DNA from 2 places in the Janthinobacterium amylolyticum genome. Region 2 is predicted to be linked to the other one. Evidence: predicted binding sites of a transcription regulator. Region 2 holds the regulator's gene; the other holds the start of a gene.
What was found. Region 2 encodes HrcA, which represses chaperone genes, less so after heat shock. Its sites were predicted from a motif close to TTAGCACTCNNNNNNNNNGAGTGCTAA; they were not measured.

Region 1 (15,291 bases), on a different contig from region 2:
CTGGCATGGCGGCATGTCCTTCCATGGCGGCTTCCTCGGCGTCATCCTGGCCATGTACCTGTGGAGCCGCAAGTCGGGACGCAACCTGTTCGACGTACTCGACTTCATCGCCCCGCTGGTGCCGCTCGGCTACGCGGCCGGCCGCCTGGGCAACTTCATCAATGCCGAACTGCCGGGCCGCATCGCGCCGGACACCCTGCCGTGGGCCATGCAGTGGCCGGGCATTCCGTATCCCGTGCATCCGTCGCCCCTCTACCAGATGCTGGTCGACGGCATTTTGGTTTTCATCATCCTGTGGCTGTTTGCGCGCAAGCAGCGTCCGCGCATGGCCGTGGGCGCCATGTTCACCCTGCTGTATGGCTGCGCGCGCTTCTTCACCGAATACTTCCGCACGCCAGACTGGGAAGTCGTGTGGCTGGGCGTGCCGATCACCTCGGGACAGATGCTGTCGCTGCCGATGATCGTCGGCGCCATCGTGCTGCTGGTGTGGGCGCATAAAAGCCAGGTGATGGGCACGCCGCCCACCAAGGCGCGCCCGGCGGACGCATAAGAAGCCGCGTCAGGCCTTCAATTTACCCGTAATCACCTTCCATTGCGCCGGCGTCACCGGCGTGATGGACAGGCGGCTGCCCTTCTTCAGCAGCAGCATGTCTTCCAGCTCCGGCATCTGGCGCATCTCCGACAGGGGCAGCAGCGCCGTCTTCTTCACGCCGCGCACATCGACGCTGATCCAGCGCGGCTGTTCCTGCGTGGCCTTCGGATCGAAATACTTGCCACCTTCTTCAAACTGGCTATGATCGGGATAGGGCGTGCTGGCTACTTCGGCCACGCCCGCCACGCCCGGCTGCGGGCAGCTGGAGTGATAGAACAGCACGCCGTCGCCCACCCGCATGCCATCGCGCATGAAATTGCGCGCCTGGTAGTTGCGCACGCCAAACCAGGGCAAGGTGTGCCCGGGCGCGGCCATCAGGTCGTCGATGCTCACTTCGTCGGGTTCGGATTTCATCAGCCAGTATTGTTTCATGTGCATTCCCTATCAAAAGCAACAGGCGTAAAAAAACGGTTGCGCATCAATGCTGCAACCGTTTTCAGTTTGTACTGCAAATATACTGCGAATTGGGCCCCGCCTGTGCCGCTATGCCGGCATCCCGAACCAAACGGTTCAAGGTGGTCACGTTAGTTCAATTTCGGGTTCGTCGAACGAGCGACGCTCACTCCCATCAAACAAAATTCGCAACCGATGCGCATAAATGGTTCAAGGAATATATGGCAATCGCGAACACCGCAGGGTAGACACAAGTTTACTCCTTTGATCGCGCATCGCAAAGACAAATCGTACCGTGTCCGCTTAAAATCCAATTAATAACACGGAACAAAACCGTGGCGAGCGGCGATGAATTGTGGCCAAGAAGCGCAGCTGTGCTTGCACGGGGCCGCCGAGGGAGCGCGCATCGCAGGCCGCAAGTCGCGACGCGCAGTAGGTTTGGTTCGGTGTTTAAAAAAGGTTTTCCTGGGGCGTCAGAGCGCTGTCCAGGACGGTATGCATGGCCGAGATTTTCTGCTTCACTTCGAGGATGGTCAGTTCCGACAGCGGACCTTGCGGCGACTTCACGGACAGGAATTCCGCGGCCACGCCCAGGGCGGCCAGCACGGCGATGCGGTCATTGCCCTTGACCTTGCCCGCGTCGCGGATGGCTTTCATTTTGCTGTCCAGGTAGATCGCCGCTTCGCGCAGCGCGCGCTCCTCGCCATCGCGGCACACCATGCTGTAGGACTGGCCCATGATATTCACATCGACACGCGGCATTACGCTTCCTTCTCGTTCTCGGCAATGTAGGCGCCCGCTTCCGAAGCGGCTTGCTCCAGGCCGGCCTGCACCAGTTCCGGAATTTTTTCCAGCAAGGCTTCCACGCGCTCCTGCGCTTCGCGCATGCGTTGCACATACTGCGCGTTGTCGGCGGCCAGGGCGGCATTGTCCTTGCGCAGTTGCGCGTTTTCACGGCGCAGCGCATGGGTCATTTCGGCCAGCAGGCCTATTTTGTCGGATAATTCATTGAATTCGGAAATCATCCCGCCACTATAGGGCGGACGCTCCATGGGCGTCAATCGAATCACGCGGCTGTCACACATATTTACATCAATGCAGGGCAGTTGGCGGAAAATACACGCTTTTTCCGGCGCTTTTCGCCAACTGCGCGCATCTGCCAGCGCCGCGATGGCAGCGTTTTACTCGTCGACGTAATCGGCTTCGATATCCAGTCCGCCATAGCGGTTTTCGCAAGAGCGGCGCGTCAAGGTCTGTTGTCCGCCCTTGCCGTCAAGCACCATCGTCAAGTCGCGGCAGGTACGGCTGTAGCTGCCGGGTTTGGCGTCCGTGCCCGAGGGCGTCAGGCGTACCGCCAGCGGTAGCGCATTGCCCAGGCCCTTGTTGCTCCACTGGCGCGTCTTGCCATCCTCTTCATCCTTCAGGGTGCGCACTGCTGCCTTCAGCAGCGAGGCCTGCTCTTTCGCGTTCAGCCTGGCCACCGTCACGTCGGACAGGAACGGCGGAGACACGACGGGCGCCGGGTCCTTGCCCTGCACATCCCAGCGCCCGCTGTTCTGCGAACAGGTGCGGCGGCTGAGGTCCTGCGTCTTGTCGGCCGCCGTGACGACGAATTTCAGGTCGCGGCACACATGCGCCTTCAGGCTGTGCTCCGTCATGCCGGAGTTGCTGAAATTGTACGTGACCTTCACCAGCACGCCATTGTCGGCGCCGTTGTCCCACACATGGGCTTGCTGATCGTCATCGTCCTTGTTCAAGTCGTTGAACAGCTCGTTCAGCAGCGTCTCTTTTTCCAGCGGCGTCAGGGTGGCCACGGTGATCTCGTCGAGAATGGTGGCAGGCTGTGCAGTGGCATTGCCCAGGCAGGCGAGGCCGAGGACGGCGGCGCCCAGCAGGCGCAGGGCGGGACGGGAAAGAATCGATGGCATGGTGAGTGAGCTTTCAGGTGCGAATGGCGATATTGATATGCAATTCTAATCATCTTATCAAAGTCCATAGCAAAACTCTGTTTCCCATGCGTACAGGAACGCCCTCCGCCTGACGGGCATGCTAGAGTCGCGCCTGTTGCTGACGCCCGGGAACGAGGCTTGCGTTTGCGCAAACCCTGAGTAAATGCAGGCTGCGCGGAACAAGTATCAATATGTTCCCCTTGAATAAGCCCCCTACCGTCCCTATAATTAGCACTCGTTAGTAGAGAGTGCTAACAAACTCTTTCGTAGCAATCCTCAGGACATGATGGTGCATGCCGGACAACAGCAGGGAACGCTACGCGGCGGGCGACGCCGCGATGCCACCACTGCCCAGGCTGGTACGTACTGATGCCATGGGGTTTGCTTGACCGTTGCGGGCTGCTTTCAACGGCGGTCACTGAAAGCACGCCTGGCGCTGTGCCAGGCATGTATTCATTCAGCAACACTTATCCATTGAACTTTAAGGAGTTTTGTATGAATCTGCGCCCATTGAACGATCGCGTCATCGTCAAACGCCTCGACCAGGAAACCAAAACTGCGTCCGGCCTCATCATTCCTGATGCAGCTGCTGAAAAACCGGATCAAGGCGAAGTCCTTGCCGTAGGCAATGGCAAGATTCTCGACGACGGCAAAGTCCGTCCTCTGGATGTCAAAGTGGGCGACCGTGTCCTGTTCGGCAAGTACGCCGGCCAAACCGTCAAAGTTGACGGCGATGAGCTGCTGGTCATGCGCGAAGAAGACATCATGGCGATCGTCGTCAAGTAATTGTTTCCACGTTTTAGATAACTCATTCCGAAATTTCTGGAGAATTGAACATGGCAGCTAAAGAAGTAGTATTCGGCGACGCAGCGCGCGCCAAGATGGTCGAAGGCGTCAACATCCTCGCCAACGCAGTCAAAGTGACCCTGGGCCCGAAAGGCCGCAACGTGGTCCTGGAGCGCTCGTTCGGCGCCCCTACCGTCACCAAGGATGGTGTCTCGGTAGCCAAAGAAGTTGAACTCAAAGACAAGCTCATGAACATGGGCGCGCAAATGGTCAAGGAAGTTGCTTCCCGCACCAGCGACAACGCCGGCGACGGCACCACCACCGCAACCGTGCTGGCCCAAGCCATCGTGCGCGAAGGCATGAAGTTCGTTGCCGCCGGCATGAACCCGATGGACCTGAAGCGCGGTATCGACAAAGCGGTTGCCGCGACCGTCGAAGAACTGGCGAAAATCGCCCGTCCTTGCACCACCACCAAAGAAATCGCCCAAGTTGGCGCGATCTCGGCGAACTCGGACTACTCGATCGGCGAGCGTATCGCTGAAGCGATGGAAAAAGTCGGCAAAGAAGGCGTCATCACCGTGGAAGACGGCAAGTCGCTGAACGACGAGCTGGACATCGTTGAAGGCATGCAGTTCGACCGCGGCTACCTGTCGCCATACTTCATCAACAACCCAGAGAAACAAGTTGCCGTACTGGACAGCCCATTCGTCCTGCTGTGCGACAAGAAAATCTCGAACATCCGTGACCTGCTGCCGGTACTGGAACAAGTCGCCAAAGCTGGCCGTCCACTGCTGATCATCGCGGAAGACATCGAAGGCGAAGCGCTGGCCACCCTGGTTGTGAACAACATCCGCGGCATCCTGAAAACCTGCGCAGTGAAAGCACCTGGCTTCGGCGACCGCCGCAAAGCCATGCTGGAAGACATCGCTGTCCTGACCGGCGGCCAAGTGATCGCTGAAGAAGTCGGCCTGACCCTGGAAAAAGTGACCCTGGCCGAACTGGGCCAAGCGAAGCGCATCGAAGTGGGCAAGGAAAACACCATCGTCATCGATGGCGCCGGCGAAGCTGCCTCGATCGAAGCACGCGTGAAACAAGTGCGTGTACAGATCGAAGAAGCGACCTCGGACTACGACCGTGAAAAACTGCAAGAGCGCGTCGCCAAACTGGCTGGCGGCGTTGCCGTGATCAAGGTTGGCGCAGCCACCGAAGTCGAAATGAAAGAGAAAAAAGCCCGCGTTGAAGATGCACTGCACGCGACCCGCGCTGCCGTGGAAGAAGGCATCGTGCCAGGCGGCGGCGTAGCCCTGCTGCGCGCACGCGCCAACATCACGGTCAAGGGCGACAATCCTGATCAAGACGCTGGTATCAAGATCGTCCTGCGCGCAATGGAAGAGCCACTGCGCATGATCGTGCAAAACGCTGGCGAAGAAGCTTCGGTCGTCGTGGCAGCCGTATTGGCTGGCACGGGCAACTACGGCTACAACGCTGCCAACGGCACGTATGGCGACATGGTTGAAATGGGCGTCCTGGACCCAGCCAAAGTGACCCGTTCGGCGCTGCAAAACGCCGCTTCGATCGCTTCGCTGATGCTGACGACCGACTGCATGGTCTGCGAAATCGCTGACGACAAGGCAGGCGGCGGCATGGGCGGCGGCATGGGTGGTATGGGCGGCATGGGCGGCATGGACGGCATGATGTAAGTCCGGCGGCCACGCGCGCAGGCGACGGCGCGCGCAGCCGCCTACGCCGGGCGGCAGCTGGCAGGCCAAAAGCTGCCAGCGCCTTCCCGGCAGCCCCGAAAGCCATCTTCTACGGAAGGTGGCTTTTTTTTCGCCCAGGGATTTGGCAAGCCCGTTTGACAAACCCGTTTGGCAAACCCGTTTGGCAAACCCGTCTGCCAGGCCCGTTGTCAGCCCGTTGGCAGGGCCGGCGATTGCCCGCCTGCCCGTTTTGCTTTAGCATGGCCGCCATCATCCACCCTTATCCCGTCATCACGCCACCATGCCGCCACGCGCCTCTTCTTCCAAAACCGCCATCATCGCCGGCATCCTGGCCGGCTTGCTGGCCGCCGGACTCGGCGCTTTTTACCTGCAGCAGTCCACGCCGCAGGACGGCAAGGCGCCGGCCGCCAGCAGCGGCGCGCCCGCCGCGGAGCACAGTGCGCGCGCCATCGATGCGCTGATGGCTTTGCCGGAAATCAAGGCCTGGTCGGCGCACATCGAAAAAGCCTCGGGCGGCCGCGCGCATGGCGCCGTGATGGAAACGGCGCCCGAGACGCGCCTCGTCGATGGCGCCGCCTACTATCAGCTGAGCTTTTTTGAAAGCACGCCGGAAGCGGCCCACCGCTGGGAAAGTTTCGTCGTCTCGCCCGATGGCAAGCGCATCCTCGTCGACGATAGCGTCAGCGGCGACTTGCTGAGCCTGGAACAATGGCGCAAGGACAGCGCGCCCATGCAGCGCATCGCCACCCAGTAACGCCCCCTCGCGCTGGCGCCCGCCGCGGCGCCATGCATGCGCCCATCCGGCACCAGGCATGCCCCCAAGCCCCCGCCGCAGCGCACGGTTTACTTTCCGCCATCAAAGCCCGATACTCGGCGGCATGCCAGCCACCACCGTTCGCCCCCTCACCCCTGACGACGCTTGCGCCTACCGCGCGCTGCGCCTGCAGGGCATCGCCGAATTGCCGGCCGCCTTCTGCACCACGCATGCGGCGGAAAGCGCCGTGCCGCTGGCGCAGATCGCCGAGCGCTTGCGCACGACGCCGCACCAAATAATGTTCGGCGCATTCGCGGGACCGCAGTTGCTCGCCATTGCCGGCCTGCGCCGCGAGCCGATTGCCGTGCTGCACGACAAGGCCAGCCTGTGGGGCATCTATGTGGCGCCGCCGGCACGCGGCCAGGGCACCGGGCGGCAACTGGTACAGGCCGCCATCACACACGCCTGCGCCGTTCCCGAACTGGCCCTGCTGCGCCTGGCCGTGGCGCACGACAACCACGCGGCGCTCAAGCTCTACCTGCGCTGCGGCTTCACGCTGGCCAGCGAACAGGCGCGGCTGGACATGCTGCAGATGCAATTCTTGCTGCCCCGTCCCGCGCAAGCGGGCGTCGCAGATGCCAAAAATAATGTCTTTATGAAAATCAATACCTTACAAATCCTTGCGAAATAACCAAGATGCCGTTTTTTCTGTTGCAAGCAAGCGCAACAGGCCTTAGCATCGCGGCTTACAAAAAATACTTGGGGAGAGCCAATGTCATCGGCCGAGACACACACCGCCACGGGCAAAATGCCGCGGCAAATTCCGTACATCATCGCCAACGAGGGCTGCGAACGTTTCAGCTTTTATGGCATGCGCAACATCCTGACGCCATTCCTCATCAGCACCTTGCTGCTGATGATCCCGATCGACCAGCGCACGGGCGAAGCCAAGCACGTCTTCCACACCTTCGTCATCGGCGTGTATTTCTTCCCCCTGCTGGGCGGCTGGCTGGCCGACCGCTTCTTTGGCAAGTACAACACCATTTTCTGGCTCAGCCTCGTGTATTGCGCCGGCCATGCCTGCCTGGCCATCTTTGAAAGCAGCGTCAACGGCTTCTATTTCGGCCTGTTCCTGATCGCCTTCGGCTCGGGGGGCATCAAGCCGCTGGTGGCCTCGTTTGTAGGCGACCAGTTCGACCAGACCAACAAGCACAAGGCCAAGCTGGTGTTCGACCTGTTCTACTGGATCATCAACTTTGGCTCCTTCTTCGCGTCGCTGCTGATGCCGCTGTTCCTGAAAAAGTATGGCCCGTCGATCGCCTTCGGCATCCCCGGCCTGATGATGCTGGCCGCCACCATCGTCTTCTGGATGGGCGCCAAGAAATACGTGCACGTGCCGCCAGCGCCGCCGAACCCCGATTCGTTCACCCGCGTGGCCCGCACCGCCCTGCTGGCGCGCGTCGATGGCGGTTCGCGTCCCGGCCTGTACGTGGCCTACGTCGGCGTGATCGGCGCCCTGTATGCGTTCTACAGCATTCCTGAATGGGGCTTCGTGATTTCCGCGTGTACCGCGCTGGTCTTGCTGCTGGCCTTCGGCAGCATCGGCACGGCCATGCAGCTGGAACGCGCACGCGGCATCCACCCTGACGAAGCCGTCGAAGGCGTGCGCGCCGTGCTGCGCATCCTCGTCATCTTCGCCCTCGTCACGCCGTTCTTCTCGCTGTTCGACCAGAAGGCCTCGACCTGGATCGTGCAGGCCAACACCATGGAAAAACCAAGCTGGTTCCTGCCAGCGCAGATGCAGGCGCTGAACCCGATGCTGGTGATGCTGCTGATCCCGTTCAACAACCTGGTGCTGTACCCGATGCTGAACCGCTTCGGCTGGGAAGCGACGGCCCTGCGCCGCATGACGGCCGGTATCGGCTTTTCCTCGCTGGCCTGGATCGTCATCGGCTTGCTGCAACTGGCCCTCGACAGCGGCAGCGCCGTCTCCATCATGTGGCAGATCCTGCCGTATGCCCTGCTGACGTTCGGCGAAGTGCTGGTCTCGGCGACAGGCCTGGAGTTTGCCTACAGCCAGGCGCCCGTCTCGATGAAGGGCGCCATCATGAGCTTCTGGAACCTGTCGACCACCGTCGGCAACCTGTGGGTACTGATCGTCAACCGCAGCGTCATGAACGAAGGCGTGATCGGCAAGATCGCCGAAAGCGGCATCAGCGTGACGGCCTTCCAGATGTTCTTCTTTGCCGCCTTCGCCGCCGTCGCCATGCTGGCTTTCGGCCTGTATGCGAAGCGCTACAAGATGGTGGACAACTACCGCCAGGCGGTGGTGCCGGGCAAGGCGTAATCATACAAGTAGGTCGGATTAGCCCGAAGGGCGTAATCCGACAACGCTGCTGACAATGTCGTCGGGTTACGCGTGGCGATGCCACGCTAATCCGACCTGCGCGTCCTTCTTTTTTACGTCGTCACCGTGGGCGCATCGCGCCCCGTGCGCTCGCGGATCTGCGCGACCTGCTGCGCCACCGCGATCAGCCCCCCCAGCGCTTGCTGCGTCGGGATGTCGTGCTGCGCCGTATCGGCTTCGTAGCGTTCCAGGTACAGGCGCAGGGTGGCGCCCTGCGTGCCCGTGCCGGACAGGCGCAGCACGATGCGCGAACCATCCGTCATGATGATGCGGATACCCTGCTGCGTGGCCACCGAACCGTCGACCGGGTCGGTATAACTGAAGTCGTCGGCCATCGCCACCGTGTAGCCGTCGAACTGCTGGCCAGGCAAGGATGCCAGCCGCGCGCGCACGGCCGCCATCAGCTGCTGCGCGCCGGCGCTGTCGATGTCCTCGTAGTCGTGGCGCGAATAGTAGTTGCGGCCATACGCGGCCCAGTGCGCGCGCACGATCTCTTCCACCGATTGCTGTTTTTCCGCCAGCAGGTTGAGCCAGAACAGCACCGCCCACACGCCATCTTTTTCACGCACATGGTTCGAGCCCGTGCCGTAGCTTTCCTCGCCGCACAGGGTGGCCATGCCGGCGTCGAGCAGGTTGCCGAAGAACTTCCAGCCCGTCGGCGTCTCGAAGCACGGGATGCCCAGCGCGCTGGCGACCCGGTCAGCCGCGCCCGACGTCGGCATGGAGCGGGCGATGCCTGTCAAGCCGGCGCGGTATCCCGGCGCCACCGTGGCGTTGGCGGCCAGGATGGCCAGGCTGTCCGAGGGCGTGACGTCGAAGCGCCGGCCGACGATCATGTTGCGGTCGCCATCGCCATCGGAAGCGGCGCCGAAGTCCGGCGCCTCATTCACGCCATCGTCACCGGCCATGATGGCGATCAGCTGGTGCGCGTTGACGGGGTTCGGGTCCGGATGGCCGCCGCCGAAGTCTTCCAGCGGCACGCCGTTGATGACGCTGCCCTTGGGCGCGCCCAGCATGCCTTCCAGGATGGCCGTGGCGTACGGGCCGGAGACGGCGTGCATGCCGTCAAAGCAGATGCGCAGGCCGCCCGCGAACAGGGCGCGGATGGCGTCGAAGTCGAACAGCTGCTGCATCAGTTCCGCGTAATCGAGCACCGGATCGATCACCTCAACGGCCATCTGCTCGATGCGCACGGTGCCCAGGGCATCGAGGTCGATGTCGGCCGCGTCGCTGATGCGGTATTCGCTGATGCTCTGCGTGCGCGAAAACATGGCTTCCGTGACCTTTTCCGGTGCCGGGCCGCCATTGGCGATGTTGTACTTGATGCCGAAATCGCCATCGGGTCCGCCCGGGTTGTGGCTGGCCGACAGGATGATGCCGCCACTGGCGCCGTGCTTGCGGATCACGCAGCTGACGGCGGGCGTCGACAGGATGCCGCCCTGCCCCAGCAGCACGCGCGCATAGCCGTGCGCGGCCGCCATGCGCAGCACCGTCTGGATCGCCGTGCGGTTGTAATAGCGGCCATCGCCGCCCAGCACCAGCGTCTGGCCACGGCAGTCGCCCAGCGTGTCAAAAACGCTCTGCACGAAATTTTCCAGGTATTGCGGCGCGCTGAACACGCCAACCTTCTTGCGCAAGCCCGAGGTGCCAGGCTGCTGGCCGGCGACCGGCGCCGTGTTGATGATTTGAATAGCCATGTTGCCTCCCTAATAACTTCCCATGTTAACGCATGCGTGGCCAGCGGCAAAGCGTCGTACGCTTGCGAGGGTGCGTCAGCACGCTTAGCGCCGCATCGCCACCTGCCTGGCTGCACATACCCGCACGGGAGGCAGTGCCCGCGCGCGGTGGCAGGAACTGCTGAACTTCTGCTGACGCGGCAACCGCCTGCCCTGCGTTGGCCGCGCTTGCTTGCTGCCTAATTGCAACAGCCTACTCTTGCATGTCTCACAAGCTGACACTATAATAAGAATAGTTCTCATTCACATTTGGACCTCGACGAGGTCTGCACTAAACCTCTCACGCCTGCCGCCATCGCCGGTGCGTCGCCAGACTGGCATGAGAGGTGCGCGGCTGGATGACACGCTGCGCCAGCCAGGCCCTACCGCCAAGCAAGCCTCCCATATCAAAAACGCCAGCCGCACGACGGCAGGCAAACGAGAAGAAGGATCTTTCATGGCGCGAGTACATTCGCGGACCGGCATGGTTGCCGGCCCGTTTTCCCCACCCGTTTCCCAGCTTGCCCTGCGTCCGCTGGCACTGGCCGTGCATTCCGCCCTGCTGACGCTGGTGCTGGGCGCAGGCGCGGCCTGGGCAGCCGATGCGCCCGCCACGCCGGACGAAACAACCTTGAGCGAAATCAAGGTACTGGGACAGCAAGACAAGGCGTCGACGGAGCACACAGGGTCCTACACCACCAAGCAGATGGCCACGGCCACGCGCATGGGCCTGTCCATCCGCGAAACGCCGCAATCGATTTCCGTCGTCACGCGCCAGCGCATGGATGACATGGGCCTGAACAGCCTGGCCGAGGTGCTGGTGCAGTCGACGGGGGTGACGGTGCAGGAAAACGACAGTGAACGGACGAATTTTTCCGCGCGCGGCTTTTCCATCGGCAATTATCAGATCGATGGCGTGGCCGTCAATTCGGGCAGCAATGCGCTGTTCGACACGGCCATCTATGACCGCATCGAAATCGTGCGCGGCGCCACGGGCCTGGTCAGCGGCAATGGCGACCCGTCGGCCACCATTAACATGCTGCACAAGCGTCCGGGCAAGGAATTGGCCGCCTCGGCCGGCATGACGGTGGGCTCCTGGAGCAAGGTCCGCCTCGAAGGCGACATCAGCGCGCCATTGAATGCCGACGGCAGCATCCGCGGAAGAGTCGTCGTGGCGGGCCAGAACCGCCACTCCTACATGGACCTGTACAAGGAACGCAAGCTGGTGGGCGCCGTCATCGTCGAGGCGGACCTGACGCCGGACACGCTGCTGACGGCCGGCATCGACTACCAGAAAAACACGCCGAAGGGCACCAGCTGGGGCACCACGCCCCTGTTCTTCGCGGACGGCACGCCGGCCAACATGCCCCGCTCGTTCAACATGGCGGCCAAGTGGAGCAGCTGGGAGCGTGCATTCGAGAACAAATATGTCTACCTCGAACACCGCTTCGCCAACGACTGGAAGATCAAGGCCGCGTACGGCCGCCTGGACAGCTCGTCGAACGGCAAGCTGTTCTACGGCGGCAGCGGTTATCCGAAGCGCGACGGCAGCGGCCTGGAAGTGTGGAGCGGCGCCTTCCCCTACGATGAAAAACAGGACAACTTCGACCTGTCGGCCAACGGCACCTTCCCCCTGTTCGGCCGCCAGCACGACCTGGTGCTGGGCGTGAATGGCTGGAAGCGCACGGGCACGACGAATGAAACCCTGCTGCCCGATCCGCTGCCCTACGCCACCCGCATCCCCGACTTCCGCAACTGGACGGGCGACGTGCCCGAGCCGGTACTGACGCGCACGGGCGCGCGCGACGTCGCCACGACAAAACAGTCGGGCGCCTTTGTCGCCACGCGCATCAACGTCATGGACAATCTGAAGGTGCTGGCCGGCGCGCGCGTCTCGAAGTGGGAAACGTATAACAACCGCTACGACGCCAAGGGCAATTTCGTCAAGCGCAGCTCGGCCTACAAGACAGACGATGTCGTCACGCCATACGCGGGCGTGGTCCTCGACGTGAGCAAGAACACCTCGCTGTACGCCAGCTACACGGACCTGTTCAAGCCGCAAAACCTGAAGGACAAGAACAACGCCTTCCTCGACCCGATCACGGGCAGCAACGTGGAAGCGGGCGTGAAAAGCGCATTCTTCGACGAGGCCCTGAATGCCTCGTTTGCCGTGTATGAGGCCAGGCAGGACAACCTGGGCGAGGAAGACAAGTCGGTGCCGCTGACTTTCGTGCTGCCCGATGGCAGCCGTCCGTATGTCTCGACCGGCAAGGGCACGAAAAGCCGCGGCTACGAAGCGGAAGTGTCGGGCAGCCCCCTGAGCGGCTGGCAGCTGTTCGCCGGCTACACGCACAGCAAATCGAAGACGGGCAAGGGCGTGGTGACCAACACCATCCAGCCGACCAACATGCTGCGCGCCTCGACCACCTACCGCCTGCCGGGCGCACTGCAGAACATCACCATCGGTGGCGGCGTGAACTGGCAGAACGAGATCTACACGACGGCCACCCTGCCGAACAAGACGAAGATACGCGTCAGCCAGGGCAGCTATGTGCTGGCCAACCTGATGGCGCGCTACCAGATCACGCCCAAGCTGGCCGCCACCTTGAACGTCAACAACCTGTTCGACAAGACGTATTTCCGCCGCGTGGGCTTCTATAACGGCGGCTATTACGGCGAACCGCGCAACGTGGCACTGAACCTGCGCTACCAGTACTGATGCACCATGCCGGCCGCGTTCTCCGGGACGCGGCCGTTTTACCATTTCCTATAAAAAGATAAGGGATACACCATGCACATCGCTACCATCGCCCGCCGCGGCGCCCTCTCCGCCGCCTTGCTGGCCGGCGTCTTCGCGGCCGGCACGGCCAGCGCGCACCAGATCTGGCTGCAGCAGGACGGCAAGTCGGCCAGCGTCTACTTCGGCGAATTCGGCGACAACCTGCGCGAAGCGTCGCCCGGCCTGCTGGACAAGTTCAGCATCAGGAACGTGACGTGGATCTCGCCGTCCGGCAGCAAGCCCCTGCAGGCCAGCAAGACGGCCGGCGCCTTTGTCCTGAACGGCAAGGTGGCGGCCGGCGAAAGCATCATCGCCGAGGAGCGCCACTATCCGTCATGGGAAGAGAAAAAGGATGGCAAGGCCACGCGCACCGTGTGGATCCCCGCCGCGCGCCTGGTCGCCGACGGCAAGGCGCAGGCCGCCGCGCTGACCCTGGACCTGGTGCCGACCGGCACGGCAGGCCAGTTCCAGGTCAGCTACCAGGGCAAGCCGCTGGCGCAAGCCAAGGTCAACGCCGTGGTGCAGTCGGGCTGGGGCAAGGAAGCCTGGAGCGACGCGCAAGGCCTGGTCAGCTTCCCGCTGCCATGGCAGGGTACCTATGTGCTGGAAGTGCAGCACACGGACAAGCAGGCCGGCCAGCACGAAGGCGTCGCCTATGACAAGGCCATGTATGTGACCACCCTGAGCCTGGTGCAGCCGCAAGGCGTAGCGCCGCTGCCTGCCGGTCCGGCCCTGCCACCCAGCAAGGATCACGACTGACCATGCAAGCGCCAGCCATCACTAAAATGCCGCGCCTGCGGCTCTCCGCCGGCGCCGCGTACCGGTTCGGCGTGGCCTCGCGCAGCGTGGCCGCCATCGTCGGCGGCTACGTGCTGGCCGCGCTGGTCACCATGCTGCTGTCGGTGAGCCTGCCCATGGCCCGTTCCGAAGCCGTCATGACGGCTACCCTGCTGTCGTTTGCCATCTACACCTGCGCCGTGATGTGGGTCTTCGCCACCGGCAGCGCCCTGCGCGCCTGGCTGGGCCTGCTGATCCCGGCCGCCATCATCGCCGCCATCCTGCAATGGATGGACGCCTTATCCTGGAGTCTCGCATGAAAGAAGGTTTTCGCCAGTCGATGGCATGGCTGCACACCTGGTCCGGCCTGCTCGTCTGCTGGATCCTGCTGCTGGTGTTTTGCGCCGGCACGGCCAGCTACTACCGCAATGAAATCACCCTGTGGATGCAGCCCGAACTGCACGGCGCCGCCGCCAGCAAGGTGACGACGGAAGAAGCGGCCAGGGTGGCGCAACAGGCGATGCAAGAGCGGGCCGAAGGCGCCACGCGCTGGTTCATCAGCCTGCCCGGCGAACGCAGCCCCGCCACGCAGCTGGGCTGGAGCAAGCCGTCGAAACCCGGTGAAAAGAAGCGCGGACGGCGCGGCAATTTTCACAGCGAAAAAGCCGACCCGGCCACGGGCGAAGTGCTGTCCAAGCCGCGCGAGACGCGGGGCGGCGAATTCCTCTACCGCCTGCACTTCGACCTGCACTACATGTCGGCCATCTGGGGCCGCTGGATCGTGGGCTTCTGCGCCATGTTCATGTTCGTCTCCATCATCAGCGGCATCGTCACGCACAAGCGCATCTTCAAGGACCTGTTTACCTTCCGGCCGAAGAAGGGCCAGCGCTCGTGGCTGGACGCGCATAACGTGACGGCCGTGCTGGCCCTGCCCTACCACATCATGATTACCTACACGGGCCTGGTCACCTTGATGTTCCTGTACATGCCGTCCGGCGCCACGGCCGCCTACAAGGGCGACCAGGACGCCTTCTTCGCCGAAGCCTTCCCGGGCCGCTCGGGCGACAGCAAGCCGGCCGGCGTGGCCGCGCCGCTGACGCCGCTGGCGCCCCTCGTGCGCCAGGCGGAACAGCACTGGGGCGGCGGCAAGGTCGAGCGCATTTCCGTCAACCATCCGGGCGACGCCAACGCCACCATCTCGCTGACGCGCGCCGGTGGGCGCGCCATGTCATCGAAGCAGCCGTCGATGGAATTCGATGGCGTCTCCGGCAAGCTGTTGTCAGCCGATGGCGACACGCAGCCCGGTGCGGCGGCCACGCAAGGCGTGATGGTGGGATTGCACGTCGCGCATTTCGGCG
Region 2 (15,291 bases):
CCGCGCCGCCAGCCAGGGCTTGCAAGGCTGGCCGGGACAGCCGGACTGGGCGCAAGTGGCCTTGCAATATGGCTATTTCGACCAGTCTCACCTGATCCACGACTTCCAGGATTTCGCCCACAGCCCGCCCGATGCCTGGCTGGCGGGCAAACAAGGTTGACACCATCTTCCATTTTTACAATCGCGCGGCGCGCAGCGCTGGCATGATGACGGCATTCTTCACATAATCAGGAGCACAACATGATCAAGGGTTTGCGTACCGTCACCTATCCCGTCCCCGACCTCGGCCAGGCCAAGGCCTGGTACAGCCAGGTATTCAATACGGCGCCGTATTTCGACCAGCCGTTTTATGTCGGTTTTAATATCGGCGGCTTCGAGCTGGGCTTGCTGCCAGACGGCCAGCCCGGCACGCAGGGCAGCGTGACATACTGGGGCGTGGAAGGCATCGAGCAGGAAGTCGAACGCATCGTCGCGCTGGGCGCCACCGTGCACCACCCGATCACGGACGTGGGCGAAGGCATCCGCACGGTGGAGTTGCTCGACCCCTACGGCAACCAGATCGGCCTGATCGACAATCCCCATTTCGACGCGGGCAAGGTGCTTTAGGCTGCCGCGCCTTGCAGCCACTGCCGGAACTGCTGCAAGGCCGTCTTTTCATGCGCCGCCTCGGGCGTGATCAGGTAATACGCCCGCTGGCCACGCAGTGGGCGCTCGCACACGATGCGTAATTCGCCGCGCGCCAGTTCCGCTTCCACCAGCATGCGCGGCAGCAAGACCGCACCTTGCCCCTGCACGGCCGCCATGGCCAGCATGGAAAACAGTTCATAGCGGGCGCCATAGCGCGCTGACTCGCCCTCGACCTGCATGGCGTCGAACCACTGGCGCCAGGCACCGGGCCGCGTGCTCTGCTGCAGCAAGGTCAATTCCAGTAAATCCTGCGGCTGCCAGTCGGTGCGCGCCGCCAGCACGCGGGGGCTGGCGACGGGCACGATCTCCTCATGCATGAGCAAAGTGGCGCGCGTGCCGGGCCAGCGCGCCAGCTGCTCGGGCGTGCCCGCATACAGGGCGCCGTCGTATTCCGTATCGGCAAACATGAATGGTTTGGTATAGGCGTCGATATGCACGACGATGTCCGGTTGTTCGCTGGCAAAACTGGCCAGGCGCGGCATCAGCCAGCGCGTGGCAAACGTGGGCACGGAGGCCAGCTGCAAGGTGCCGCCGCCGCCCTGGCGCGCCATGGTGTCGAGCGTGTCGCGCTCCAGGCCATCGAGGCGGGCGGCGATCTGGCGCGCATACGCGGCGCCTGCCGTGGTCAGCAGCACGCCGTGGCGCGTGCGCTGGAACAATTGCACGCCGAGAAAACTTTCCAGTGATGAAATCTGCCGCGAGACGGCGCTTTGCGTCAGCGCCAGTTCGCGCGCCGCATGCGTGTAGCTCTGGTGGCGGGCAGCGGCCTCGAAGCAGTTCAATGCCTGCAGCATGGGGATCTTGCGTGTCATCGGTACACCGGCGAAGGGAGAAAGCTGCCAGTATGCCGCAAGATATGCACAGTACGCATATCTGGTTGCGAATAAATCGTTTGCGCAAGGCTAGGCAAAAACCTACCATGAGCCATATTCAATCTTGCGCCGATCACCGGCGCTCACCTGCGAGGCCTGTGATGAGCAAAACCGTATTCGACTGGAATTCCCCCCTGCTGCTGGAAGAACAACTGACGGGCGACGAACGCGCCGTGCTGGAAGCGGCGCGCGACTATTGCCAGGGCAGCCTGGTGCCGCGCGTGCTCGAATCGTTCCGCCATGGCCGCACGGACGCCGCCATCTTCCGCGAAATGGGCGAGCTAGGCTTGCTGGGCACGACGATACCTGAAGAATACGGCGGCGCCGGCCTGAACTACGTCTGCTACGGCCTGGCAGCACGCGAAGTCGAGCGCGTCGATTCGGGCTACCGCTCGATGATGAGCGTGCAATCATCGTTGGTGATGGTGCCGATCAACGCCTTCGGCAACGAAGAAACCAAGCAGAAATACCTGCCGAAACTGGCGACGGGCGAATTCATCGGCTGCTTCGGCCTGACGGAACCGAACCACGGCTCCGACCCTGGCAGCATGGTCACGCGCGCCCGCAAGGTGCCGGGCGGCTACAGCCTGTCCGGCGCCAAGATGTGGATCACCAACAGCCCCATCGCCGACGTGTTTGTCGTCTGGGCCAAGGACGATGAAGGCGCGATCCGCGGCTTCGTGCTGGAAAAAGGCTGGAAAGGCCTGTCGGCGCCGGAAATCCACGGCAAGGTCGGCTTGCGCACCAGCATCACCGGTGAAATCGTCATGGATGAAGTATTTTGCCCGGAAGAAAACGCCTTCCCCGACGTGCGCGGCCTGAAAGGCCCGTTCACCTGCCTGAACAGCGCCCGCTACGGCATCGCCTGGGGCGCGCTGGGCGCGGCAGAAGACTGCTACCTGAAGGCGCGCCAGTACACGATGGATCGCCAGCAATTCGGCCGCCCATTGGCAGCGAACCAGCTGGTGCAAAAGAAACTGGCCGACATGCTGACGGAAATCACCATGGGCTTGCAAGGCTGCTTGCGCCTGGGCCGCATGAAAGATGAAGGCTCGCCCGCCGTGGAAATCACCTCGATCATGAAACGCAACAGCTGCGGCAAGGCGCTCGACATCGCCCGCGTGGCGCGCGACATGATGGGTGGCAACGGTATTTCCGACGAGTTCGGCGTTATCCGCCACCTGGTCAACCTGGAAGTGGTCAATACCTATGAAGGCACGCACGACGTGCACGCGCTGATCATCGGCCGCGCCATCACCGGCATCGCCGCCTTCAACTAATGGACGCCTTGGCTTCCACCTTGCGGCCCGCGCCGCTGACCGGCTTGCGCGTGCTCGATCTGTCGCGCGTGCTGGCCGGCCCGTGGGCCGGGCAAATGCTGGCCGACCTGGGCGCCGACGTGGTCAAGGTTGAACAGCCGGGCCGCGGCGACGACACGCGTTCGTGGGGTCCGCCGTATCTGAAGGACGAGGACGGCCGCGACACGGCAGAAGCGGCCTACTTCCAGTGCGCCAACCGCAACAAGCGCTCCCTGTGCATCGACCTGGCCGCGCCGGAAGGCCAGGCGCTGGTGCGCCGGCTGGCGGCCGAATCGGACGTGCTGCTGGAAAATTTCAAATTGGGTGGCTTGAAGCAATACGGCCTCGACGCGGCCAGCTTGCTGGAGCTGAACCCGCGCCTCGTGTACTGCTCGATTACGGGCTTCGGCCAGGACGGGCCGTACGCGGCGCGCGCCGGCTATGACTTCCTGATCCAGGGCATGGGCGGCCTGATGAGCATCACGGGCGTGCCCGATGGCCAGCCGGGCGCCGGGCCGCAAAAAGTGGGCGTGGCGCAGACGGACATCCTGACGGGCCTGTACGCCACCATCGCCGTGCAGGCGGCGCTGGCCGAACGGGAACGCTCGGGCCTGGGCCAGCATATCGACCTGGCACTGCTCGACGTGCAGGTGGCGGCGCTGGGCAACCAGGCGGCCAATTACCTGTGCGGCGGCAAAGTGCCGCAACGCATGGGCAATGCGCACCCGAACATCGTGCCCTACCAGGACTTCCCGACGGCCGATGGCGACATGATTTTGGCGATCGGCAATGACGGGCAGTTTTCCCGCTTCTGCGCCGTCGCCGGGTACCCGGAATGGGCACAGGATGAACGTTTCGCCACCAATCCGCAGCGCGTGGCGCACCGGGCAATATTAATCCCCTTGATGCGCCAGACCACGGTCATGCGCACGACGGCCGAGTGGATCAGCGCCTTCGAGGCGCAAGCCGTGCCGTGCGGCCCCGTCAACCGCATCGACCAGGTGTTTGCCGATCCGCAAGTGGTGGCGCGTGGCTTGAAAGTGGACATGCCGCATCCGACGGCGGGCACGGTGGCGCTGGTGGCCAATCCCGTGCGTCTGTCGGCCTCGCCAGTGCAATACCGCTTGCCGCCACCGTTGCTGGGGCAGCATACGGACGAGGTGTTGCAGCAGTGGCTGGGATTGGAGAGCGGGGAGATTGACGGCTTGCGTGAGCGCAAGGTGGTGTAAAGATTGATAGGAAAAACGTAGGTCGGATTAGCGCTTGCGCGTAATCCGACTTGCACAGCCAACAATGTGTCGGATTACGCGGCGCTGCCGCTAATCCGACCTACTTCAGCAGCAGCTTCAACGCCGGCTTTTCGCCATAATCCTCATAGCGCTCATTGATGCCGGCAATGCAGAAGGTCATTTCTTCCAGCACATCCGGCACCTGCGCCTTCATGCTTTCCGCATCCTGCACCACGATCTCCAGCACTTCGTTCGGCTTCAGGCGGAACTGCGTCATGTTTTCATCATCGCGCAGGTAGCTGAGGCAATCGACCCAGGCATCCATGCTGTTGCCGTAAAACGCGGGAAAACCGAAGGCTTGCACGCATTGCGCGTGAAAACTGGCGTCGTCGGTGATGTCTTTTCCATTCAGGATGGCAGTGGGCATGGTCTTCCTCAGTTCTTCAGCGACAGCACATCCTGCATGTCGAACAGGCCGGCAGGCTTGTCGGCCAGGAAACGCGCGGCGCGCAGGGCGCCGTGGGCGTAGGTGACGCGGCTGCTGGACTTGTGGCTGATCTCGATGCGCTCGCCGATGCCGGCAAACAGCACCGTATGGTCGCCCACGATATCGCCGCCACGGATGGTCGCAAAGCCGATGGTCGACGGATCGCGTTCGCCCGTCACGCCTTCGCGGCCATACACGGCGCATTCCTTCAGGTCGCGGCCCAGGGCGCCAGCCACCACTTCGCCCATTTGCAGGGCCGTGCCCGATGGGGCATCAACCTTGTGGCGGTGGTGCGCTTCGATGATTTCAATGTCGTAGCCTTCGGACAGGCTTTTCGCGGCCAGTTCCAGCAGTTTCATGGTGACATTCACGCCCACGCTCATGTTCGGCGCGAACATGATGGCGGTCTTTTCGGCGGCGGCGGCAATCGCGGCCTTGCCCGCGTCATCGAAACCGGTGGTGCCGATGATCATCTTGATGCCGTGCTCGGCGCAGTACGCCAGGTGCTGCAAGGTGCCTTCGGGACGCGTGAAGTCGATCAGGTAATCGGCGCCGGCCAGGCCGGTGGCCAGGTCGGACTCGATCAGCACGCCGGCAGGCTTGCCGAGGAAAGCGGCGGCATCCTGGCCGACGGACGGCGCACCGGCGCGGTCGAGGGCGCCGGCCAGCACGGCGTCGGGGGCATTGCTGACGGCTTCGATCAGAATATGGCCCATGCGGCCGCTGGCGCCAGCGATGGCAATTTTCAGTTCAGTCATTTTATTCTCTTGCAACAACTTATTTGGTGGGTTCGACAGCAGGTGCAGGCTCGGCGGCAGGTGCAGGCTCGGCGGCAGGCGCCGGGGCTGGTGCCGGCTCAGGCTTGCTCACCGGAACGGCAGGCGTGGCTTCGGCCGGCACCGGCACGGCGCTAGGCGCCACGGGCGATGGCACGACGGCGGCGGGCGCCTCGGCCTTGGCAACTTTCGCGAACGGCGACGGACCGGCGATGCGGTCGATGTATTCTTTCTCGGTTGGCAAGTTGCCGCCTTCGAAGCGCTCCACTTTGCCTTCTTTGTCGAAGTACACGACGACGCGGCTGCTGGTGGTTTCGCCGTTGCCGCGGGCCAGGCGGAATGGATAATCCCAGCGGTCGGCATGGAAGATATCGGTCAGCAGCGCGGTGCCGAGGATGAAACGGACCTGGTCGCGCGTCATGCCGACTTTCAACTGGGCCAGCATCTCTTCGGAGATAAAGTTGCCTTGTTGAATGTCAGGGCGATACGGCGAGAAAAACCACATGAATTTCTGCAGCGGCGTCACCGTGGTGGTCTGCGCACCTTTTTCTGGCACGACTTCCGTGCCCTCTTTCTGGGTGATGGCCGGCTTTTCGCCGAGGATGCCACGGCTGGCACAGCCGGAGAAAGCCAGCGCGACACAGACCATGCCTGCCACGACTGGGGCTCGAAATGAAAGACGCTGCCAGAGAGATGGCAATACAGCCGGTGTTACGCGCATAAATGACCTCAATTTGATGAACAAAACGCCAGGAGTGACCGGCCCGCCAAAAAATGCATATTTTGGCACTCCCCGCTAAAACGCTATATGATAAAGCACCTGACCCACATACGAGCAACAAACATGAGTAACAATCCTAGTGATCTCAAGGCAAGCGGCCTGAAAGCCACCCTGCCACGGCTGAAGATACTCGATATCTTCCAGAGTAGCCCGGTACGCCACCTGACAGCGGAAGACGTGTACAAAATTCTGCTGGCCGACAATATGGATGTCGGTTTGGCAACTGTCTACCGTGTCCTGACGCAATTCGAACAAGCCGGCTTGCTTAACCGCAACCATTTTGAAACCGGCAAGGCGATTTTCGAACTCAATGAAGGTTCCCACCATGACCATCTGGTGTGCCTCGATTGTGGCCGGGTCGAAGAGTTCTTCGACGAAGACATCGAAATCCGCCAGCAAAAAGTAGCGGAAGAGCGCGGCTTCAAGATCGCCGAACACGCGCTGGCCATTTATGGCAACTGCATCAAGACGGCTTGCCCGCACAAAACCGCCTGATGCATGCCGGCCGTTTCCACCAGGGAACGGCTGGCATGGTCTTCAAAACCATCCATCCGCCGCTGCAGCGCCTAGTGCTGGCTGAGCGCGTTGGACAATAGTTTTGCCGTGATATCGACAATCGGAATGACGCGCTCGTAGGCCATGCGCGTCGGTCCGATCACTCCCAGGGTGCCCACGATCTTGCCGTTGACTTCATACGGCGCCGTCACCACGCTCATTTCATCCATCGGCACCAGGTTCGATTCGCCGCCGATGAAAATCTGCACGCCCGTCGCCTTGCTCGACACGTCGAGCAGCTGCATCAGTCCCGTCTTTTGCTCGAACATGTCGAACATCTGGCGCAGCGAACTCATGTTTGATGACAAATCGCTCACGCTAAGCAGGTTGCGTTCGCCTGAAATCACCATGTCGTCGCTGTGGTCGGCCATCGCTTCGCTGCCCGCTTCCACGGCCGCCTGCATCAGGCTGCCCATGTCGTCGCGCAACTGGCGCAGCTCGCCCTGCAGGCGCACGCGCACGGCGTCGAACGACAGGCCGCCATAATTCTGGTTGATGTAGTTGGCCGATTGCACCAGTTGCGCGGGCGTGTAGTCCGCTTCCGTCAGCAATAAACGGTTCTGCACGTCGCCGCCAGGGGCGACGATGACCAGCAGGATGCGCTTTTCCGACAGGCGCAGAAATTCAATTTGCTGGAACACGGATTCGCGGCGCGGGCTGAGCACGACGCCGGCAAATTGCGACAGCGATGACAGCATCTGCGCCGCATTGGCGATGGTGCGCTGCGGCTGCGGCGTCTGCAGGCGCATGCGCGACTCCACCATATGCTCGTCCAGATGCTTGACGGTGAGCAAGGTGTCGACAAAGATGCGGTAGCCGCGCGGCGTGGGGATGCGTCCTGCCGAGGTATGCGGGCTGGCCACGTAGCCGAGTTCTTCCAGGTCGGCCATGATGTTGCGGATCGTGGCCGGCGACAGGTCGAGGCCGGAAATTTTCGACAGGGCGCGCGAACCAACCGGCAGGCCGTCGGCGATATAGCGCTCGACCAGGGCTTTCAGCAGGGTTTGGGCACGGGTATCGAGTTGCATGGTGTGTAGAGTTAAGCCAGTATTCTGTTAAGCAAGCGGCAACGAAAGTGGCCAAGCGTGCGTCAACTGCTTCTATTATGCACGTTCGACCGGCCCACGGCGATCAATCTTCCAGTTGCTGCCGCAGCCAGAGCAGCAATTCATCAAAGTTGGCGCAGATGGCGTCGGGCTGCACGCCGGCCGCCAGGTGGGCATCGCTGCCCTTGCGGTTCATCCAGACGGCGCGCATGCCGGCCCCTTGCGCTCCCGTCACGTCAAAATACAAATCATCGCCCACATACACGGCCTCGCTCGGCGCCACGTCCAGCGCGGCGCATGCGGCCAGGAAGATGCTGGCATCGGGCTTGGCGACGCCGAAATCGCTGGCGGCGATGGAGACTTTAAAATGCTGCGCCAGGCCGATGATGTCAAGATCCGCATTGCCATTCGAGATGGAACCGACCAGCATGCGCTGGCCCATCCAGGCCAGGCCGGGCAACACGTCGTCAAAGGGCTGCACGCGGTTGCGCGCGGCCAGGAACTGGGCAATGGCCTGGTCCACCAGCGCCGTGTCCTCGCCCGCCGCCTCGAAGGCGGACAGCAGGCCGGCGCGGCGCAATTCGATCAGGTTGCCATGGTAATGCGGCTGCGCATTGAGCATGGCCAGGCGATGCTGGCGCAACACCTCGATGGAAAACTGCTGCGCCACCTTGGGCGCGTGCGTGGCCAGCCAGTCGTGCAGCAAGGTTTCGGCGGCGGCGATCACGGGCGCGATGGGCCACAGAGTATCGTCGAGGTCGAACAGGATGGCCTTGGGCGGCACGGCGGTATTGACAGGAGCAAGAGACATGGCTGATTCACAAAAGAGTGCCACGGCAAGGCGCGCGGCGGAAGGCTATTGTCGCACTGATCATCGCCGCCGACATGGCGGCTCGCTAGCAAAATGGTGCCAGGCCAGCGCTTCTCAAGGAAAATTTGTTACACGGAGATACAAGGCAAGATCAATCGGCATGCCAGATAGACTAAAATAGGCGCCATTCCAATGCGGCGCCAGCGTCCGTGTTGCGCTACCCTACCTAATTCGTTTTGGAGAATGTATGAAAAATTTGTACCTGCGCTCGATGCTGGCGGTGGCTTGCGCCGCCACACTGGCAGCCTGCGGCGGCAGCGGCGGCAATCTGTACCTGGGCGGCCAGGTGAGCGGCTTGTTCAAGGATGGCCTGATCCTTCAGAATGGCGACGAGAGCTTGCCGGTCGCATCGGGCGCGTCCAGCTTCTATTTCACCAAGCTGGTCAACACCGATGACCGCTACAACATCACCATCAAGGAACAGCCAAAAGGCGCCGTGTGCGAGATTAACAATGGCAGCGGCAAGGCATCGAGCTACTCCGTCACGACGGCCTATGTCACTTGCAAAACCAACACCTACCCGCTGAGCGGCGCCATCACGGGCCTGACCGGGGAAGGCTTGACCCTGGTGATCGGCAGCAACAGCGCCAGCCCGCTGAAAGGCAGCACCAGCTACACCTTCCCGGCGATCGCTGACGGTGCGCCCTACAATATTTCCATCTTGACCACTCCTGCGGGCCTGACTTGCCGGTTCGCCGGTTCGGCCAGCGCCGATGGCCACGATATCGTGGGCACCATGGGTTCCGCCGCCACGACCGGCGCCACACTGAACTGCACGCCGCAGCAGCAGTAAGCCTTGCTATCCGTCACTACCCCATTTTGGAGAAATACATGAAGTTATCCTGCCTGCGCCCTCTCGGCGCGCTGCTGCTGACCCTGGGACTGGCTGCCTGCGGCGGCAAGGCCTCGTATGATGTCAGCGGTACCATCGTTGGCTTGAACAATAATGGCCTGGTTCTGGCCAATGGCGGCGACACCGTATCGCCTGCCGCCGGTGCCACCAGCTTCACGTTTGCCAAGCGTATCGACTATGGCACCGACTACAACATCACCTTCCAGAAACAGCCGGCCCACATGACATGCACCATCAACGGCGGCTCCGGCTCGGCCGGCCACTACGTGAGCATCGACGCCATCGTGACGTGTGGCCAGAACGCCTATACCCTGGCCGGCACGATTACCGGCCTGACGGCGGACAACCTGGTACTGATTAACGGCAACACGCAAACGCCGATCACCAAGGATAGCAAGACGTTCACCCTGAACGGCACGGTTGCCGATGGCACCAGTTATGGCATCAGCGTGCTCACCCAGCCAACCGGCCTGACTTGCAACGTGGTGCCAGGCACGGGTACCGGCACCATGGGCGAAGCCAACGTCACGACCGTGCAAGTCGTCTGCAATCCAGCCACCAAAAGCTAAGCCAAGCATGGCGCCGGCAGCCGCAGCGCGGCTGCCGGGAAGAGATATCATAAAAATCTATAATTGATATTTCAAAGATAAATTGGAGTTATATGTGGCGATGCAGCATAATGCATCTGTCTCCTCCAACTCTTCCAAGAATTGGATTTAGCCCGCTTTTACCAGCGGGCTTTTTTTTACCCAAAATTTCTCAGGCGGCAGGTTTCTGCAATCCCGGCTGCAGCATCTGCACGATGCTGGAGAAATCCTGCTGCGCATAACCGGCTTGCGCATGCATCTGGTACATCTGGCGCACCAGGCCACCCAAGGGCGTGGGCGCATTTGCCGACAGCGCCGATTGTTGCGCCAGGCCCAGGTCTTTCAGCATCAGCGCCGTGCCGAAGCCGCCGTTGTAGTTGCGCGCAGCAGGCGTGCCGTCCATGACGCCGGGCCACGGGTTGTACACTTCCAGGGTCCAGTTGCGGCCCGAGCTCTTGGCCATGATGTCGGACAACACTTTCGGATCAAGGCCATGCGCCACGCCCAGGTTCAGTGCTTCGGCCGTGCCTGCCATCAAGATTCCCAGCAGCATGTTGTTGCAAATCTTCGCCACCTGGCCCGCCCCCGCCTCACCTGCATGGAAAATATTCTTGCCCATTTTTTCCAGCAATGGCCGCGCCTGCTGCAAGGCCGCTTCGCTCCCACCGACGATGAACGTCAGCGTACCGGCCGCGGCGCCCGCCGTGCCACCCGAAACGGGCGCATCGATCATGGCAAAGCCCCGCTCGCCAGCCGCTTGCGCCACTTGCCGCGCCACATCAGCGGCGATGGTGCTGCAATCGATGAACAGGGCGCCCGGCTTGGCCGAGTCGAGCACGCCGCCGGCCGCCAGGTACAGTTCCTGCACATGCTTGTTGGCAGGAAGCATGGTGATGACGGCGTCGGCCGTCTGCACGGCCGCGCTGGCCGATGCAGCCGCCGTGGCGCCCGCTTCAACTAGCGATGCCACGGCAGCTGGCGCCAGGTCGAAGACGGACACGTGGAAGCCGGCGGCCACCAGGTTGCGGGCCATCGGCGCGCCCATGTTGCCCAGGCCGATAAAAGCGATGTGTTGCATGTATGTCTCCTGTAGCGCTAAAAAAGCCCATGGCGTTGTTGCCTTGCCTCGTCGTACTAGTCGTACTGCCTTCGGCAAGGCGCCTAGCCCTGAGCATTTTTATGCACTACTTAAATGTTTAAATGGGTAAATCGGCCAATGGATGCTGTGTCCACGGCGCCGTGAAGTATTCATTCAGATACGCGCCGCTGACGTCGGCCAGGCTGGCCGGCTGCCACTGCGGCGCGTTGTCCTTGTCGATCAGCAAGGCGCGCACGCCTTCGCTGAAGTCCGCATGGGCACAGCACTGCACGGCCACGATGAGTTCCAGCTGGAACACCTGCGCCAGGCTCATGTGCCGCGTGCGCTCGCGCATGGCCCACACCAAAGCGGCCGAAGTAGGCGCACCTTTGGCCAGCGAGTGAGCCGCCTTTTGCAGCCACACCGAATCGCCGTCATACGCGGCAATGGCAGCCACCACTTCCGGCAAGGTGGGCGCTTGCGTCAGCACGGCGATGGCGTCGAAGTTGGCGCGCACCTCCGAGGCGGGCAAGGACGTGGCTGGCGCCGAGAAGCCGCGCAGCAAGCGATCCAGCTGCTCGCTGTTTGCCTGCGCACTGGCCTGCCATTGCGCCAGCGCCAGCGCGTCGAGCACCATGGCGCGCTCCTCCTGGCGCAGGAAATAGTCACCGAGACCCGTGTACAAGGCGTCGGCCGCGTTCATCGGCGCCCCCGTCAAGCCCAGGAACAGGCCGCTGCGGCCCGGCATGCGGCCCAGGAACCAGCTGCCGCCCACGTCGGGGAACAGGCCGATGGTAATTTCCGGCATGGCGATGCGCGTGCTTTCCGTCACCACGCGGTGGCTGGCGCCCGCCATCAGGCCCAGGCCGCCGCCCATGACAATGCCGCCGCCCCACACCAGCAGCGGTTTCGCATACGTATGGATGCGGTGGTCGAGCCGGTACTCTTCGGCAAAGAAAGCCAGCGCCTGCGGATTCGGCACCACGCCCGCTTGTTCGGCCACGGCCGTGCGCAGGCTGCGCACGTCGCCGCCCGCGCAAAAGGCCTTGTCGGTCGACGATTGCAGCACCACGCAGGCGACGGCGGCGTCATCGGCCCAGCGCACGAGGGCGCCATCGATGGCGCGTATCATCTCCAGGTTCAGCGCATGCAGGGATTTGGGCGCATCGAGCGTGATGACGCCCAGCTTCATGCCGCCGGGACAGTCGCGCTCTTCGATCTTCACCGTATCAATCAGGGTGCTTTCAGCCAAGATTTCAGCCAAGATTTCAGCCATTCTTCCACTCCGCCGGACGTTTTTCCAGGAACGCTTGCACGCCTTCTTTCTGGTCCTGCGTGTCGAACAGACCGAGGAACAGGGTGCGCTCGTCGGGCAGGGAATTGACGAGCGGATGGCTGCGCGCCCCCTGGATCAGGGTCTTGCACGCCGTCACGCTGCTGGGACTCTGGCGCGCCACCTTGGCGGCCAGGGCCAGCGCCGTGGCCGCTCCCTTGCCGGTCGGCACGACTTCCTCGACGAGGCCAATGGCCAGGGCCTTGGCCGCATCGACCCGCTCGCCGCACAAAATCATGCGCTTGGCCCAGCCTTCACCCACCAGCCACGGCAAGTGCTGCGTGCCGCCCGCGCACGGCAGCAAGCCGACGGACGCTTCCGGCAAGGCCATCTGCGCATGTTCCTCGGCGATGCGGATATCGCACGCCAGCGCGCATTCGAGCCCGCCGCCCATGGCATAGCCATTGATGGCGGCAATGCTGACGCCGCGAAACGCGGACAGCGCCTCGAACGCTTCGCCAAAGGCGGCCGCCATATTGAAGGCCATGTCCTTGTCGCCATCGGCGAACACTTTCAGGTCGGCGCCGGCCGAGAAGAACTTGGCGCCGCCGCCCGTGATCACCAGCGCGTACACGTCGGCGTCAGCTTTCAGGTCGGCCACCAGTTCCTTCAGGGCGCGCAGGCTGGCCAGGGTCCAGGTATGGGCGGGCGGATTATCGAGAGTCACCAGGGCCGTGTGGCCGCGGCGTTCCAGCAGCAAATTTGTATACACTTTAGTCATCGCAAGGTCTCCGTGGCGCCGTCTTTCAGAATCGCTCGCGCGACGATCAGGCGCATGATTTCATTCGTCCCTTCCAGGATTTGATGTACCCGCGTGTCGCGCACGTGGCGCTCGAGCGGATACTCGCGGATGTAGCCGTAGCCGCCATGCAGCTGCAGCGCATCGTTGGCGACATTAAAACCCACATCCGTGGCAAACCGTTTTGCCATGGCGCAGTAGGCCGTGGCGTCCGGGCTTTCCTGGTCGAGTTTCCAGGCCGCCAGGCGCACCATCTGGCGCGCCGCCACCAGTTCCGTCAGCATGTCCGCCAGCTTGAATTGCAAGGCCTGGAATTGCGCCAGCTCGCGGCCGAACTGCGTGCGCTCCTTCATGTACGTCTGCGCCCGCGTGAGGGCCGCCTGCGCCGTGCCCACCGAGCACACGGCGATATTGATGCGTCCGCCGTCTATGCCCTTCATGGCAATGGCAAAGCCTTCGCCTTCCGCGCCCAGCAGGTTGGCAGCCGGCACTTTCACTTGGTCAAAGCTGATGATGCGCGTGGGCTGGCTGTTCCAGCCCATCTTTTCTTCCTTCTTGCCATACACGATGCCAGGCAGGTTGGCCGGCACGGCAAAGGCAGAAATGCCGGCCGCGCCCTCGCCGCCGGTCCTCGCCATGACGATCAGCATGTCCGTCTGGCCCGCGCCGGAAATGAAAGCCTTGGTGCCGTCGAGAACGTAAAAGTCGCCATCCCTGACGGCTTTCGTGCGCAAGGAAGCCGCGTCGGAACCCGATTGCGGCTCCGTCAGGCAATAGCTGGCCAGCTTCTGGCCGGCCGCCAGGGCTGGCACCCATTCGTCGCATAGGGCTTCCTGGCCCCAGCGCGACAGCATCCAGGTGGCCATGTTGTGGATGGTGATGTAGGCCGTGGTCGAGGTGCAGCCGCCGGCCAGCTCCTCGAAGACGACGGCCGCGTCCTGGCGCGACAGGCCCAGGCCGCCCCAGCGCTGCGGCGTGTACAGGCCGCAAAAGCCCATCTCGCCCGCCTTGGCGATGGTTTCTACCGGGAAGATCGATTCCGCATCCCAATGCGCCGCCTGCGGCGCCAGTTCGCCTTCGGCAAACGCGCGCGCCGCCTGCTGGAACTCGCGCTGCTCGTCGCTCAGTTCAAAGTCCATGCCAGCTCCTTATTTGAGGCTGATGGTGGTGTTGACCTTGCCCACCGAAGCCGCGTCCGTGAACCAGCGCTGGGTAATCGTCTGTGTCTGCGTGTAGAACAGCACGACCTGCTTGCCGAACGGGCCCAGGTCGCCCAGCTTGGAACCGCGCGAACCCGTAAAGCTGAACAGCGGGACAGGCACGGGAATGGGCACGTTGATGCCGACCTGGCCCACGTCGATTTCTTCCTGGAAGTAGCGCGCGGCCGCGCCGCTTTGCGTAAACAGCGCCGTGCCATTGCCGTTCGGATTCGCGTTCACCAAGGCAATCGCTTCATCCAAAGTGTCGACTTCGACGACGATCAGCACGGGGCCAAAGATTTCCTGGTCGTACACGACCATGCCGGGCTTCACGCCAGACAGAATCGTCGGCCCGACGAAGTTGCCGTTCGGATAGCCATCGACCTTGACGTCGCGGCCATCGAGGGTCAGCACGGCGCCCTGTTCGATACCTTTGGCGACCAGGCTGAATACGCGTTCCTTGGCCGCACACGAAATCACGGGTCCCAGGTCAGGATTGTCCTTGCCCGCGCCCACCGTCAGGGTTTGCGCCTTGGCCGCCAGCTCCGGCAGCCAGTCGCGCGCCTCGCCCACCAGCACGGCGACCGAGGCGGCCATGCAGCGCTGGCCGGCGGCACCGAAGCCCGCGCCCAGCAACTGGTTCAGGGTTTGTTCTTTATTGGCATCCGGCAGCACCACGGCGTGGTTCTTGGCGCCCATCATGCATTGCGCGCGCTTGCCGTTCAAGCTGGCGCGCTGGTACACATGCGTGCCCACCTTGCTCGAACCGACGAACGAGATGGCCTTGATGTCCGGATGGTCGCACAGGGCGTTGACCACGTCCTCGCCGCCGTGGATCACGTTCAGCACGCCGGCAGGAATACCCGCCTGCAAGGCCAGGCGCACGAGTTTTTCCGTCAC

Region 1: groES (co-chaperone GroES) is a predicted target of HrcA. The motif match lies at 3,223-3,249, and genes of this name have one in related genera.

Annotation. Positions count from the first base shown of each region.
Region 1 covers NZ_JBNYXL010000002.1:623,081-638,371, reverse strand. The annotation lists gene lgt (prolipoprotein diacylglyceryl transferase) at 1-550, shown strand, start outside; gene ACQ4WR_RS06425 (EVE domain-containing protein) at 560-1,024, opposite strand; RNA gene ssrS (6S RNA) at 1,117-1,294, opposite strand; gene ACQ4WR_RS06415 (cell division protein ZapA) at 1,496-1,807, opposite strand; gene ACQ4WR_RS06410 (DUF904 domain-containing protein) at 1,807-2,070, opposite strand; gene ACQ4WR_RS06405 (hypothetical protein) at 2,227-2,973, opposite strand; gene groES (co-chaperone GroES) at 3,490-3,780, shown strand; gene groL (chaperonin GroEL) at 3,831-5,480, shown strand; gene ACQ4WR_RS06390 (hypothetical protein) at 5,782-6,255, shown strand; gene ACQ4WR_RS06385 (GNAT family N-acetyltransferase) at 6,314-6,946, shown strand; gene ACQ4WR_RS06380 (POT-type proton-dependent oligopeptide transporter) at 7,028-8,602, shown strand; gene ACQ4WR_RS06375 (alpha-D-glucose phosphate-specific phosphoglucomutase) at 8,716-10,359, opposite strand; gene ACQ4WR_RS06370 (TonB-dependent siderophore receptor) at 10,835-13,096, shown strand; gene ACQ4WR_RS06365 (DUF4198 domain-containing protein) at 13,169-13,915, shown strand; gene ACQ4WR_RS06360 (DUF3649 domain-containing protein) at 13,918-14,253, shown strand; gene ACQ4WR_RS06355 (PepSY-associated TM helix domain-containing protein) at 14,250-15,291, shown strand, end outside.
Region 2 covers NZ_JBNYXL010000013.1:77,024-92,314, forward strand. The annotation lists gene ACQ4WR_RS24625 (AraC family transcriptional regulator) at 1-160, shown strand, start outside; gene ACQ4WR_RS24630 (VOC family protein) at 241-606, shown strand; gene ACQ4WR_RS24635 (LysR substrate-binding domain-containing protein) at 603-1,499, opposite strand; gene ACQ4WR_RS24640 (acyl-CoA dehydrogenase) at 1,661-2,839, shown strand; gene ACQ4WR_RS24645 (CaiB/BaiF CoA transferase family protein) at 2,839-4,086, shown strand; gene ACQ4WR_RS24650 (barstar family protein) at 4,187-4,513, opposite strand; gene dapB (4-hydroxy-tetrahydrodipicolinate reductase) at 4,522-5,331, opposite strand; gene ACQ4WR_RS24660 (outer membrane protein assembly factor BamE) at 5,351-5,998, opposite strand; gene fur (ferric iron uptake transcriptional regulator) at 6,194-6,625, shown strand; gene hrcA (heat-inducible transcriptional repressor HrcA) at 6,697-7,713, opposite strand; gene ACQ4WR_RS24675 (HAD family hydrolase) at 7,817-8,542, opposite strand; gene ACQ4WR_RS24680 (hypothetical protein) at 8,790-9,395, shown strand; gene ACQ4WR_RS24685 (hypothetical protein) at 9,434-10,024, shown strand; gene mmsB (3-hydroxyisobutyrate dehydrogenase) at 10,215-11,198, opposite strand; gene ACQ4WR_RS24695 (enoyl-CoA hydratase/isomerase family protein) at 11,239-12,396, opposite strand; gene ACQ4WR_RS24700 (enoyl-CoA hydratase) at 12,389-13,174, opposite strand; gene ACQ4WR_RS24705 (acyl-CoA dehydrogenase family protein) at 13,171-14,331, opposite strand; gene ACQ4WR_RS24710 (CoA-acylating methylmalonate-semialdehyde dehydrogenase) at 14,341-15,291, opposite strand, start outside.